2 regions of the Kitasatospora sp. NPDC004745 genome follow, and region 2 is predicted to be linked to the other one. Evidence: riboswitches for the same ligand, from Rfam matches in the RefSeq annotation. Region 2 holds a riboswitch; the other holds the start of a gene.
What was found. A riboswitch is a leader RNA that binds a small molecule or an ion and turns the genes downstream of it on or off. The one in region 2 is predicted to bind cobalamin.

Region 1 (7,003 bases), on a different contig from region 2:
CGGATGGTGAGGCCGTGGTCGGGCAGGGTGCCGGGGGCGCCGCCCTCGGCGAGCCAGAGCGCGACGGCCGCGCCGAGCAGCAGCGGGTCGAGCCGGGGCTCGGCGCCGGCCCACGGGGCCTCGGCGCGTGCCTCCAGGAGCTCGCCGGTGCGCAGCCGGAGCGCGCAGCGGTCCCGGGCGAGGGCGGCCACCGTCACGGCGAGGCCGGGGATCCCGTCGGCGGCCTCGACGATCCAGCGCCCGGCCGGCTCCTCGGCGTCGACCTCCGTCCTGGCCAGGACCTCGGCCACGGAGCGCAGTTCCACCGTGGTCTCGGCGGCGTCCAGGGCGAAGAAGCCCCGGGGGTGGCCCTGCGGGTCGATCGGGTACCGGCGTACCGAGACCTCGCCGTCCGCGCACTCGCCCTCGACGTCGTAGGCGGTCGGCCGCTCCGCCGGGAGCGGTACCGGGGCCGGGTAGGGCGGCAGGGCGGTGGGGGTGGTGAGGTCGTCGACCTTGTCCGCCAGGAAGCCGAACAGGACGGGGGCCAGGGCCGGGACGGCCCGGTCGCGCTGGCCGAGGGAGCGGTCGGTGACGGGGCGCAGCAGCTCCGGGTCGTACGTCGCGACGGCCGCTTCGAGCTGGGCGTGCAGGTCGCCGTCCGGGTCGAGCGCGGGCGCCGCCTGGCCGAAGGCGTAGGTGGGGGACCCCGGGTCGAGTTCGGCGGCGCCGGTGGCCACCAGCAGGGTGGGGCGGTCCAGTGCCGCGCCGTAGAAGGAGACCGATCCGTGGTCGCCGATCAGCAGGTCGGCGGCGACCAGGGCGGTCTGCCAGCCCTGGTGCGGGGGGATCAGCCTGAGGCCGGAGCCCCGGGCCGTGGCCAGCAGCAGTTCGGGGTCGTGCCGGTCCCAGACGTTGGGGTGCAGGACCACGGCCACGGCGTACTCGTCGGCGGGGAGCGCGGTGACCAGCCGGCGCGGCAGGTCGAGGCAGTGCGCCGCCAGGGAGTGCCTGCTCCAGGTGGAGGTGACGACGACGAGGCGCCGGCCGTCGACGGCCCCGAGGGCGGCGCGGTAGGCGTCCCGCCGGCCGCGGCTGGCCAGCATCCTGGCGAAGGTGAGGTCGCCGACCTCCCGTGCGTGCGGCAGCGCCTCGGGGCAGGTGGCCGCCAGCCGCTCGAACTGCTCCTCGTGGGACAGCCCGATGACCGCGGGGAAGACCCGCCCCCGGTGGGTGAGCTCCTGACGGGACAGGCCGGCGGCACTGACCCCGTCCCCGGTGGACTCGGCGACCAGGCGGTTGTAGCCGGCGCCGTGGGGGAGGACGACGAGCGGGGCGCGCAGCCGGTGCATGGAGGCGTGGACCGCGCAGGACACCGCGAGGTCGAACTCGTACCGGACGGCCTCCTCCCACGGGATGACCGTGACGGCGGGTTGCTGGTCGGCCAGGTAGGGGCCGAGGCCCGCCGTGAACGCCGAGCCCGGGTTGACGGTGAGGTAGCACCGGACGCCGAGCTGCGGGCGGACGAGCAGGGTGAGCACGTCGAGCACCCGGGTGGCCGAGGTGAGCGTGCGGGCGACCGCGAGGACGCGGGCCCGGACGGGCCAGGTCTCCCAGCGGTCTTCGTCGGGCCAGGGCCGGGGCCGGCGCCGCAGGCGGTTCAGCACACGAAGATCGTACTCATCCGGCCCCGCTCCGGCGGGTCCGTCCGGGGCGGGTCAGCCGGTGGCAGCGGTGGGTTCGTGGTGGTCGGCGGCGGCGCAGGGGTCGAGGAGGGGGCGCAGGGCGTCGTCGACGAGCCGGTAGCGCACGACGCGTCCGTCGCGGTCGCCGGTGACCACGCCGGCGGTGCGGAGCAGTCGGAGGGCCTGGGAGACGGCGGGGTCGCGCATACCGGTGGCGACGGCGAGGTCGGTCACGGCGAGCGGGCCGGCGCGGTGCAGGGCGAGCAGGAGGGCGAGCCGGCCCGGGTCGGCGAGCAGGGAGAACCGCTCGGCCCAGGTGCGGACGTGCGCGGTGTCGCCGATGGCGGCGATGGCCTCGCAGACCCGGTGTCCGTCGATGGTGCGGTGGTCCGCGCGGTCGGCCGGTACGAGATGCATGTGGACATTCTCGCAGGCCGGGGCCTGTGATCCTGGACACCTGCGCAGGTGCGCAGCCTTGCATGGGTGGAGCCGGGCCCCCTACGGTGTTGCCCGCCGTGGTGCTCGGGAAGACCGGTGACGGACCCTCAGGGGTCCCAGTCCGGAGCGGCCCTCGCCACTGTGATCGGGGGGAGTCGTCCGTATCCACGACGCCACTGGGCGCTTCGCGCGTCTGGGAAGGCGGGTACGGGTGCCCCGTAAGCCAGGAGACCGGCCACGGCATCTCACGAAGTCTTTCCACGAGGTGCTGGAGCGTGATCCGCGTATGACCCTGCCCGAAACCGCCGACCCCGGGGCGCCGGCGACGCCGTCCGCACTGCCGACGTTCCGCTGGAAGCGCGAGGACACCGTCCGCACGGCCGGACTGATGGGCGTGATCCTGGCCATGCACGTCGTCGCGTTCGGGACGCTGTTCTTCCTGGTCGCGCCCCACAACTACGCGGTCGGTACCCAGGTCTTCGGGGTGGGCCTGGGCATCACCGCGTACACCCTCGGCATGCGGCACGCCTTCGACGCCGACCACATCGCGGTGATCGACAACACCACCCGCAAGCTGATGGCGGACGGCAAGCGCCCGGTGTCGGTGGGCTTCTGGTTCGCCCTCGGGCACTCCTCGATGGTGGTCATCATGGCCGCCCTGGTGGCGGGCGGCGCCCAGCTGGCCAACACCCTGATGGACGACGAGTCGACGACCCACCAGTGGCTGGGGATGGTCGGCACGACGGCCTCCGGCGCGTTCCTGTACCTGATCGGCGCGCTCAACCTGGCGGCGCTGGTGGGCATCCTCAAGGTGTTCCGGGCGATGCGGGCCGGGAAGTACGACGAGGCGCAGCTGGAGGAGCACCTGAACTCGCGCGGCTTCCTGGCGAGGGTGCTGAACCGGGCGACGCGGTCGATCACCCGGCCGGGGCAGATGTTCCCGGTGGGCATGGTGCTGGGCCTGGGCTTCGACACCGCGACCGAGGTCACCCTGATGGTGATGGCGGGCTCGGGCGCGGCGGCCGGGCTGCCCTGGTACGCGATCGTCTGCCTGCCGCTGCTCTTCGCGGCCGGGATGAGCCTGTTCGACACGCTGGACGGGACGTTCATGAACTTCGCGTACCAGTGGGCCTTCTCCAACCCGGTGCGCAAGGTGTACTACAACCTGACGATCACGGGGCTGTCGATCGCGGTGGCCTTCGTCATCGGCACGATCGAACTGGTCGGCGTGCTGCACGAGAAGCTCGACCTGACCGACCCGGTGAGCGGCTGGATCGCGGACATCTCGCTGGACAACGTCGGGTACGCGATCGCCGGGCTCTTCGTGGTGGTCTGGGCCGCGGCGATCGGCTACTGGAAGCTGGCCGGGGTCGAGCAGCGCTGGCAGCCGTCCGAGCAGTGACAGCCCCGTACCGGTCGGCCCGGGGTGCGAGCCGGGGCGTGCGGGCAGCGGCGACGTGCCCCCTCGGGAGTGCTCGGCGGGCGGAACGGGGTGCGGCTTCGTAGGCTCGACGCATGTCTGATGCGTACGCGGGTCGGCGGGAGCGGGTGAGGGAGCACTGCAGTGCGGCCGGGGCCGATGCGGCGCTGATCACCCGGGCGGCGAACGTGCGGTATCTGACCGGCTGCGCGCCCTGCGGGGCGACGCTGCTGCTCACCAGGGACCGTGCACTGCTGGCGCTGCCGGACGACCTGCCGCCGGACGACACCGGGGAGCACCTGATCGCCCCGGACGTCACCCAGGTGCCGGTGCCGGCCGGGGCGGACACCGCCCTGGCGGCGGCCGAGGCCGCGGCGCGGCTCAGGCTGGCGGCGCTGGCGGTGGAGGAGCACGACCTGACCGTCAGCCGGCACCGGTCGGTGGCCGGCCTGTCCGGCGGTGCCCGGCTGGCCGACCTGGACCGGCTGGTGGAGCGGCTGCGGGTGGTCAAGGACGAGCACGAGATCGCCGACCTGCGGATCGCCGCCGAGATCGCCGACCAGGCGCTCGGCGAGCTCCTGGAGTCGATCCTGGTCGGGCGGACGGAGCGGCACCTGGCGATGGAGCTGGAACGCCGGATGATCGACCACGGTGCGGACCGGGCGGCCTTCCCGGTGTCCGTCGGCACCGGCAGCCACTCCGGGCAGCCCGCCCACCAGCCGACCGACCGCCGGGTGGAGGAGGGTGACTTCCTGACCGTGGTGATGGGCGCCCAGTACCGCGGCTACGGCATCTCGACCGCCCGGACCTTCGTGATCGGCGCCGCCCCCGCGCCCTGGCAGGTCGAGCTGCACCGGCTGGTGTTCCGCGCCCAGCGGGCCGCCCGGGAGGCGCTCGGACCAGGCGTGGAGCAGTACGTGCCCGACCGGGCCGCGCGGCAGATCCTGGAGGCGGCCGGCCACACCGAGGCGTCCCCGCACCCGGTGGGGCACGGCATCGGGCTGGAGATCCGGGAGGCGCCGCGCCTCGGCCCTTCGGACATGGGTAAACTGGACAGCCGCGTACCGGTCACCGTCGGTCCTGGGGTCCACCTCCCGGGCAGGGGCGGTGTCCGGATCGAGGACACGCTCGTGGTGCGCCCCCTCGAGGAGGGCGGGCCCGAGCTGCTCACCATCACCACCAAGGAGCTCCTCGCCCTGTGACCGCGGCCCCCGGGCCGTCGGCGGCAGGACGCACCCCTTGGTTCCTTGACAGCTATATCCAGGAGTAAGTGCGCCCGTGGCTTCCACGAACGATCTCAAGAACGGCATGGTCCTCAAGCTGGAGGGCGGCAAGCTCTGGTCCGTCGTCGAGTTCCAGCACGTCAAGCCCGGCAAGGGCCCGGCCTTCGTGCGTACCAAGCTCAAGGAGGTCCTGACGGGCAAGGTCGTCGACAAGACCTTCAACGCGGGCACCAAGGTCGAGACCGCCAACGTCGACAAGCGCGGCATGCAGTTCTCGTACAAGGACGGCGAGAACTTCGTGTTCATGGACATGGACACCTACGACCAGCTGACCATCGAGCCCGCCGTCGTCGGCGACGCCGCCAAGTACCTGCTGGAGGGCTTCGAGGCCCTGGTCGCGCAGAACGAGGGCGCGGTGCTCTACATCGAGCTCCCGGCCGCCGTCGAGCTGACCATCGCCGAGACCGAGCCGGGCGTCCAGGGCGACCGCTCCACCGGTGGCACCAAGCCGGCGACCCTGGAGACCGGCGCCGAGATCCAGGTGCCGCTCTTCATCACCACCGGTGAGAAGGTCAAGGTCGACACCCGCGACGGCAGCTACCTCGGCCGGGTGAAGTAAGTCCGTGTCGGCCGCACGCAGCAAGGCCCGTACCCGGGCCTTCCAGATCCTCTTCGAGGCCGACCACCGCGGGGTCGACCCGCAGCAGGTCCTCGCCGACTGGGTGGCCCGCGCCCGCGAGCCCAAGCCGGAGGAGGGCACCCCGCAGGTCGGTGAGTACACCATGGAACTCATCGAGGGGTACGTCCAGCACGCCCGTCGGATCGACGACCTGATCTCCCAGTACGCGGTGGGCTGGACGCTCGACCGGATGCCGATAGTGGACCGCAACGTCCTGCGGCTCGGTGCGTACGAGCTGATCTGGGAGGACGGCGTCCCGGACGCGGTCGTCCTGGACGAGGCGGTCGAGATCGCCAAGGAGTTCTCCACGGACGACTCCCCGGCCTTCGTCAACGGCCTGCTCGCGCGCTTCCTGGAGCTGAAGCCGAGCATCCGCCGGTAGGCGGTGGCGCCCCGCAGACGGCCGTCGGACCCGGATCCCGGGTGCGACGGCCGTCGCGCGTTTCACCCGGGCGGCGTAAGGTGGTGATCTACTCGCCAGTAACTTGGCGGGCGCAGGCGCACACGTCCCCGCAGTGAAGGGCAGGCCACCCCCATGACCACCGCGACCCGCAGCGAGTTCGACCGGGGCATCGCCCTGACCAGACACGCCGACGAGCCCGGCCGCTACGAGGCCGAACTCGGCCCCGGCTGGCAGATCGGCGGCGGGGTCAACGGCGGGATGCTGCTCGCCGTCGCCGGACACGCGCTGTCGCTGGAGCACGCCGACCACCCGGACCCGGTGTCGATCAGCGGTTACTACCTGTCCGCCTCCACGCCCGGCCCGGCCACCGTCCGCACCGAGGTGCTGCGCAGCGGCCGCGGCCTCTCCACCGGCACCGCCTCGCTGAGCCAGGACGGCGTCGAACGCCTGCGCGTGGTGGCCAGCCACGGCGACCTCTCCACCGTCGAGGGCGACGTGCGCACCACCGCGCAGCCGCCGCAGCTGCCGCCGCCGGACCAGTGCATCGGCGTCGAGCACGCCCCGCCGCAGCTGATCGAGCAGGCGGCGCTGCTGGAGCGCTTCGACCTGCGGCTCGACCCGTCCACCGTGGGCTGGGCGCTCGGTCAGCCCTCCGGCAACGGGCGGATCCAGGGCTGGTTCCGGCTCGCCGACGGGCGCGAGCCCGACCCGCTGCTGCTCCTGCTGGTCGCCGACGCGCTGCCGCCCGTCACCTTCGACCTGGGCCTGCCCGGCTGGGCCCCGACCGTGGAGCTGACCGTCCACCTGCGGGCCAGGCCGGTCCCGGGCTGGCTCCGGGTCACCCACGCCACCCGCAACGTGGCCGGCGGCTACTTCGAGGAGGACGCCGAGGTCTGGGACGAGTCCGGCCGGCTGGTCGCGCAGTCCAGGCAGCTGGCCCGGGTGCCGCGCGGGGCCTGATTTCCGCGGAGTTCACCGCGACTTACCGTCGGTTACATTCCTGTGACACGCCGTACGTGTGCGGCGCGCGGTGATGGGGAGATAGACGGTCAGCGGCGAGCCCGCCGCTGACCGTCGCCCGGCGGTCGCCGCCGATGCCAGGAGCCACCGATGAGTAGCCGCAAGGGCCGCGCCCGCCGTAACTCCGACTGCACCGCCGCCGGCCCGCGGCCCGTC
Region 2 (7,003 bases):
GGGTCGGCGAGGCGGGCGTCGGATCAGACGTCGGCTCGGTCGGGTGGCTCATCCGGTGGGCGTCCTTCGGGTGCGCATCGTCGTTGGCGGCGAGGCCGGGAACGCTCGCCTGGGTCGGTACGGCAGGGCCCGCCGTCGCGAGGCCGGTACGGTCCAGATCACTCACGGCCATTCCCCCGTTCCGTTCCGGGAGCACCGGGGCCCGTTGGCCCCGGCATCTTCTCGTTGGTCGTACCGCTGGGGGGCGGTACCGGGCGCCGCCCGCCCGGCCCCGGATCGGGGGCGGACGGACGGCCCTTCGCGCGGTGCTGCTCGACGCCCGTCTAGTGGGCGGCGGGGCCGCCGCGCTTCTTGTGCAGGCTGATCGACACGGTCTTGTCCTCGGCGACCGAGGAGTCCACCTCGCCGGCCAGTGCGGAGAGCACCGTCCAGGCGAAGGTGTCGCGTTCGGGCGCCTTGCCGTCCGTGGTCGGGGCGGCGACCGTCACCTTCAGCGAGTCGCCGACCAGCCGGAACTCGCAGGACAGGACGGAACCGGGCACCGCCTGCTGGAGCAGGATGGCGCAGGCCTCGTCGACCGCGATCCGAAGGTCCTCGATCTCGTCGAGGGTGAAGTCGAGCCGCGCCGCCAGGCCGGCCGTCGCTGTTCGCAGGACCGAGAGGTAGGCCCCTGCCGCGGGCAGCCGGACCTCCACGAAGTCCTGCACTCCGGGCTCGCCGTCGATCTGGGACACCCTCACCTCCTGGGTGACGCGCTGTGCTTCCGGGCCGGTGGCCGCGGCACTGTCTGTTGCTTGGCTCAACTGCTTCGCCCCAACTGTCCAGAGGGGTGGTGCGGTACGTACCGGTCATACCCCTCGCAGGGCGGCCGGACGCCGCGTATCCGCCTGAGACCTTACCGCTTTCCGCACGCCGTCCGGGGCTCGGGAGTCACTCATGGTAAGCCATCGCGACGCAGGGTGGCAGGGGTTCGGGCGGACCGTTCAGCGGCTCCCGGCGGCGGTGAGCGCCTCGCCGGTGAGCCGGAAGATGCTCCAGTCGTCCATCGGGACGGCGCCGAGCGACTTGTAGAAGTTGATCGAGGGCTCGTTCCAGTCGAGGACCGACCACTCCATCCGCGCGTAGCCGCGCTCGACGGCGATCCGCGCCAGCTCCAGCAGCAGGGCCTTGCCGTGGCCGCCGCCGCGGGCCTCCGGGCGGACGTAGAGGTCCTCCAGGTAGATCCCGTGGGTGCCGCGCCAGGTCGAGAAGTTGAGGAACCAGACGGCGAAGCCGACCGGCTCGCCGGTGGCCTCGTCCTCGGCGACCAGGCCGAAGAGCGCGGGACTGGCACCGAACAGAGCGTCGTGCAGCTGCTCCTCGGTGGCCACCGCCGCGTGCGGTTCCTTCTCGTACTCGGCGAGTTCGCGGACCATGGCGTGGATGACGGGGACGTCGGTGGCGACGGCGGTGCGGATCATGCCGACGAGCCTACTGGGCGGGCCCGGTCTCGTCCCAGGCCTGGATCGAGGTCTGGTCGACGATCCTGCCGTCCCGCAGGTCGGCCATGGAGGTCATCAGCACCCGCACGCCGTCGGGGTAGCGGCAGGACTCCATGAAGGCGACGTGCTCGCCCTGGACCACCACCTGTTCGAGGGTGTGGGTGGGCTCGCGGCTGTAGACCTCGTTCAGCATGGCGGCGATCTCGTCCCGCCCGTGCATCACCAGGGGGTGGCTGGGCTGGGTCTTGCGGTCGACCACGCGCAGTTCCGCGTCGTCCGCGTACAGGGCCAGCAGGGCCGCGGGGTCGCTGCGCTCGATGCCCTCGCGCAGCGCACGGGTGTCGAAGGCGGACGGCGCCGCCGTGGTGGTCATGATCTCGCTCCTCCGGTCGGGTCCGTCGGCTCGCACCTCCGAGCGTACGCCCGGCGGGCCGGGCCGGCGGGCCCGCCGGGGGAGCGGGATCCGGGCCGGTCAGCGGGCGGGGACGGTGCGCAGGTAGGCGGCCAGTGCGGTGATCGCGGCCGGGTTGCGCGGGCTCTCCACCAGGTCGACGTAGTCCAGGACGAAGATCCGGTCGTTCCGGACCGCCGAGACGCCGGCGAGCGGCGGGAAGGACTTCAGGAAGGCGCGCTTGGCCTCGGCGCCGGTCTCCCCGTAGTTGTTGATCACGATCACCTCGGGATCGCGCTCGACGACGCTCTCCCATCCGACGGTGGTCCAGCTGTCGGCGAGGTCGCCCGTCACGTTGGTCCCGCCGGCCCTGGCGATGATCTCCTGGGGCGCGGCGAACCTCCCGGCGGTGTACGGCTTGTCCTTCCCGCTGTCGTACAGGAAGACGGACGGCCGGTGCGCGGGCTCAGGCACGGCGGCCACCTGCGCCCGGAAGTCGGCGATCAGCCGGTCGGCGCGGTCCCGGACGTCGAAGACCTCGCCCAGGTTGGCCAGGTCGGTGTAGAGCGCGTCCAGCGGGGACATCACCCCGCGCTCGGGGCCCCGGCCGCTGCGGCAGGACTCGCTGAGCACGTACGAGCCGATGCCGAGGTCCTTCAGCGCCTGCGGGGTGAAGCCGCTCCCCTCGTCGAAGCCGTAGTGCCAGCCGGCGAAGACCAGGTCGGCCCGGGCGTCCAGCACGATCTCCTTGGTGATCTCCTTCCTGGAGAGCCACGCGGTCCGCTGGTAGCCGTCCTTCCAGGCGACCTGGTCGACCCGGCCCTTGTCGTCGGGCATCACGTAGCCGGCCATCCGGTCGGCGAGGCCGAGGGCGAGCATCAGCTCGGTGATGCCGACGTCGTTGGTGACCGCCCGGGCGGGCTTGCGGTCGAAGGTGAGCGCGGTGCCGCAGTTCTGCACGGTCACCGGGTAGTGGGCGGAGCCGGCGGCGGCGTCGCCGGGGGCGATCTCCGCGCCGCAGGCGGTGAGTCCGAGGGCGAGCAGGGCGGCGGAGGCAACGGCCTTGGTGCGCAAGCGGGTTCCTAGCGGGTGGGGTGGACACGGTCGAAGAGCAGCTGGAGGGCGCCGGTCACCGGGTGCCGGACGGGGGTGGCCCGGACGCCGAACACCTCGGCCAGCAGGTCGGGCCGGAGCACCTCGGCGGGCGGCCCGGAGGCGACGATCCGGCCGGCCCGCAGCACGTACAGCAGGTCGCAGTGGCCGGCCGCCAGGTTGAGGTCGTGCAGGGCGGTGAGCACCGTCGGCCCGGCCTCCCGGACCAGCGCCAGCACGTCCAACTGGTGGGCGATGTCCAGGTGGTTGGTGGGTTCGTCGAGCACCAGCAGCCGCGGGTCCTGGACCAGCGCGCGGGCGATCAGCACCCGCTGCTTCTCGCCGCCGGACAGGCTCGGGAAGCCCCGTCCGGCCAGGTGCTCGGCGCCGACCCGGCGCAGCGCCCGCGCGCAGCGCGCGCGGTCGTCCGGGCCCGGCCCGCCCAGCCCGCTCCGGTGCGGCAGCCGGCCCATCGCGACCACCTCGGCGACGGTGAAGTCGAACTCGGCGGAGTGCTCCTGCGGCAGCGCGGCCACCCGCCGGGCGGCCTCGCGGGCGGGGAGCGAGTGCAGCTCGGCGCCGTCCAGCAGGACGGCCCCGGCGGCGGGCCGCAGCGCCCGGTAGACGCAGCGCAGCAGGGTCGACTTGCCGCTGCCGTTCGGCCCCACCAGACCGACCACCTGCCCGGCGGCGGCCTTCAGCACGACGTCGTGGACCAGCCGGGCACCGGCCAGGTCGACCGAGACCCGGTCGAGGGAGAGGTCCATCAGCGCCCCCCGAGGGCGTGGCCGCGGCGGCGCATCAGGAACAGGAAGCAGGGCACGCCGAGCACCGCGGTGCCGACCCCGACGGGCAGTTCTGCGGGCGCCAGCAGGGTCCGCGAGACGATGTCCACCCAGACCAGCAGCAGCGCACCCGCCACCGGCGCGACCAGCAGCACCCGGCGGTGGCCGGCCCCGACCAGCATCCGGGCCAGGTGCGGGACCATCAGCCCGACGAAGCCGATCGCCCCGCTGACCGCGACCACCGTGCCGGTGACGGCGGCGGTCACCACGAACAGCTCGCGGCGCAGCCGGTCCGGGTCCACGCCGAGCGAGGCGGCCGTCTCGTCACCCATGGCGAGCGCGTCCAGCCGGCCCGCGGAGCAGTGCAGGTGGACCAGGCCGGCGAGCACGGTGGCGGCGACGATCGGGACGGATCCCCAGGTGGCGCCGCCGAGGTTGCCGAGCAGCCACATCATGGCGTCCCGGGCGGCCTCGCCGCGGGCGGCGGCGAAGACCATCAGCGCGGTGGCGGCGGAGAAGCCGTAGGAGAGCGCGGTGCCGGTGAGCACCAGGCGCAGCGGGGTGAGTCCGTGGGCGGTCCGGGCGGCCAGGTAGACCAGCACCATGGCGAGCAGCGCGGTGCCGAAGGCGGAGGCCGAGATCGCCCACACCCCGAGCGAGGCGAAGGCGCCCAGCAGCAGGACGGCGTTGGCGCCGACGGCCGCGCCGGAGGAGATCCCGAGCACGAACGGATCGGCCAGCGCGTTGCGCACCAGGGCCTGCACGGCGACCCCGGTGGCGGCGAGCCCGGCGCCGACCACCGCGGCCAGCACGGTGCGCGGCAGCCGGATCTCCCAGACGATGGCGTACGCGGCGGCCTCGTCGGCCTCCAGTCGACCGCCCGTCAGCCCGGCGGCGAGCAGCCGCAGCACCCGGGCCGGGCCGAGGCCGGCGGCGCCCAGCGCGACCCCGCAGACCAGCGAGAGCAGCAGGGCGACGGCCAGGCCGAGGGCGAGGGGCGGGGCGGGTATCCGCCGGGCGGGCGGCGCGGCCGCGGCGCCGCTCACGTGCCGGCCCCGCCGGGCCGCACACGGGCGTGGGCCCGCGCGCACCTGTTGACGGTCCGTTCGCTGCGCTCGTTCACCGGGGTTGTGCGCCTTGCCTCGGGCCGCGGGCGCGCGGGGGCGGGCGCCGGGCGGGCGCGGGCCCGTGCGGCGCCGTCCCCTCGCAGTCCACGGCGAGTTGTCGGGAGGTCAGCGGCCGGGGGCGATCGGGCTGGCGCGGCCGTGCGGGCCGCGCTCACCGTTGCGGGTCAGCGCCGGACTCACACCGGACTTCCCCCTCGGACGCCCTGGCAGCATAACAGCCACTCAGGCTAGGCAACCCTTACCGGGGTGGGTCCCGGCCGGGTCGGCCGTGGACGCACGACCGCCCCCGTCCGGCGGTGCGGACGGGGGCGGTCGGGTGGCGACGCGTCAGGCTCAGGCCTGCTTGGTCTCCCAGAAGATCTTGTCGACCTCGGCGATCAGGTCCAGCAGGGCCTGGCCGGTGGCCGGGTCGGTGGACGCCTTGGCGGCCGAGGCGGCCTTCAGGGTGTCGTTGATCAGCGCGTGCAGCTGCGGGTACTTCTCGAAGTGCGGGGCCTTGAAGTAGTCGCTCCACAGCACCGAGATGTGGTGCTTGACGGCCTCGGCGCGCTGCTCCTTGATGATGACGGCGCGGGCGCGGAAGTGCGGGTCCTCGTTGGCCTGGTACTTCTCCTGGGTGGCCTTGACCGACTCGGCCTCGATCCGGGCCTGCGCCGGGTCGTACACGCCGCAGGGCAGGTCGCAGTGGGCGTGGGCGGTGGCGCGCGGTGCAAACAGACGAGAGAACATGGGAGTCCTTCCTTAGATCGTCTTCCCGCGCCCGAGATTACCCTTCCGCCCTGCGGGTTTCGCGATCGGGCGGTGGGCCTAGGGCAAAAGGCGGACCCGGAACCGGGGTAATCCGGACATCGAACGGGGTGACGATCCATACGGCAGACTGGGACCGTTCGGTCGGGAGGAGGAGTCGTGGCGCGGAGCGCGGAAGCCGGGGGCGGCGCCCGGGGCGGCGGCGCGCTGCCGTTCGGGCTGGTCGACGTGGCCGGGCCCTCGATGGTCCCGACCCTGCGCGAGGGCGACCAGCTGCTGGTGCGCTACGGCGCGCCGATCCGCCCGGGCGCGGTGGTGCTCTTCCGGCACCCCTTCCAGCAGGACCTGCTGGTGGTCAAGCGGGCCGCCGAGCGCCGCCCGGCGGGCTGGTGGCTGCTGTCCGACAACCGGCCGGTGGACAGCGACAGCCGCAGCTACGGCCCGGTGCCGGACGAGCTCGTGCTCGGCCGGGTGCTGCTGCGGGTGCGCCCGCGCCCGGCCTGGCTGGCGCCCGGCCGCCGGCTGGAGCGCCTGCTGCTCGGCGGCCGGCTGGCCGCCGTCCCGGGCCTGGCCCGCCGGCTGGGCCTCTGGGTGGAGGACGTCCACCCGCCGCAGCCGCGCTAGGGAGTGTTGCCCGGCGCCGCGGCCTCCGCCTCCTGGCGCTTGCGGGCCCGGTAGGCGGCGACGTTGGCGCGGGTCGCGCAGCGGTCCGAGCAGTAGCGGCGGGAGCGGTTGGTCGAGGTGTCCAGGTAGGCGTTGCGGCAGGGGGCGGCCTGGCAGATGCCGAGCCGGTCGGCGCCCAGCTCGGTCAGGTGCACGGCCAGGCCCATGCAGGCGACGGCGCTGAAGTGCGCGGTGGCGGTCGGCGAGTTGTCGGCGAGGTGCAGGTGCCAGCGGGGCCGGCCGGCGTCGTCCAGGTAGTCGTGCCCGGAGACCAGCGGGCTGACGGGGTACTCCATCAGCAGGCTGTTCAGCAGGTCGACGCCCCGGACCTCGTCGTTCTCGGCGGCGGCCTCGAAGACCCCGCGCAGTCTGGTCCGCACCGCCCGCAGCCGGGGCAGGTCGGACTCGTCGGCCAGCGCGGCGGCCCGCGAGGAGTCGGAGAACAGCTCGCGCACGGCCTCGACGGAGGTCAGCGAGTCGGTTCCGCGCTCGGGCTCCTCGGTGTTCACCAGCCGGACGGCGAGGTCGGCGTACGAGGCGAGCTCCACGGCGGTCCTTCCAGAAGTGTCGGTAACGGGCTGACTGCTTCCAGCCTATTACCCGAGTGGGGAAAACGTCGGGGGCCCGCCGGGGGGGGCGGGCGGGGGCCGCCGGGTGGGGGGTAAGGGTGGAGGGGGGGGGACCGCGGGGGGGGTTAGGGCAGTGCGGGGAGGGGGC

Region 1: linked by a shared signal. The riboswitch ahead of ACFYUY_RS11165 (HoxN/HupN/NixA family nickel/cobalt transporter) and the one ahead of ACFYUY_RS36440 (iron ABC transporter permease) in region 2 are both predicted to bind cobalamin.

What each region holds. Positions count from the first base shown of each region.
Region 1 covers NZ_JBIALK010000004.1:490,868-497,870, reverse strand. The annotation lists gene ACFYUY_RS11175 (hypothetical protein) at 1-1,646, opposite strand, end outside; gene ACFYUY_RS11170 (metalloregulator ArsR/SmtB family transcription factor) at 1,698-2,081, opposite strand; cobalamin riboswitch at 2,164-2,357, shown strand; gene ACFYUY_RS11165 (HoxN/HupN/NixA family nickel/cobalt transporter) at 2,389-3,504, shown strand; gene ACFYUY_RS11160 (aminopeptidase P family protein) at 3,618-4,724, shown strand; gene efp (elongation factor P) at 4,801-5,364, shown strand; gene nusB (transcription antitermination factor NusB) at 5,369-5,806, shown strand; gene ACFYUY_RS11145 (thioesterase family protein) at 5,960-6,787, shown strand; gene ACFYUY_RS11140 (hypothetical protein) at 6,938-7,003, shown strand, end outside.
Region 2 covers NZ_JBIALK010000036.1:68,220-75,222, forward strand. The annotation lists gene ACFYUY_RS36410 (RNA polymerase sigma factor SigF) at 1-166, opposite strand, end outside; gene ACFYUY_RS36415 (anti-sigma regulatory factor) at 324-734, opposite strand; gene ACFYUY_RS36420 (GNAT family N-acetyltransferase) at 984-1,460, opposite strand; gene ACFYUY_RS36425 (nuclear transport factor 2 family protein) at 1,471-1,854, opposite strand; gene ACFYUY_RS36430 (ABC transporter substrate-binding protein) at 1,954-2,946, opposite strand; gene ACFYUY_RS36435 (ABC transporter ATP-binding protein) at 2,955-3,731, opposite strand; gene ACFYUY_RS36440 (iron ABC transporter permease) at 3,731-4,795, opposite strand; cobalamin riboswitch at 4,972-5,111, opposite strand; gene sodN (superoxide dismutase, Ni) at 5,210-5,605, opposite strand; gene sodX (nickel-type superoxide dismutase maturation protease) at 5,867-6,247, shown strand; gene ACFYUY_RS36455 (CGNR zinc finger domain-containing protein) at 6,244-6,834, opposite strand.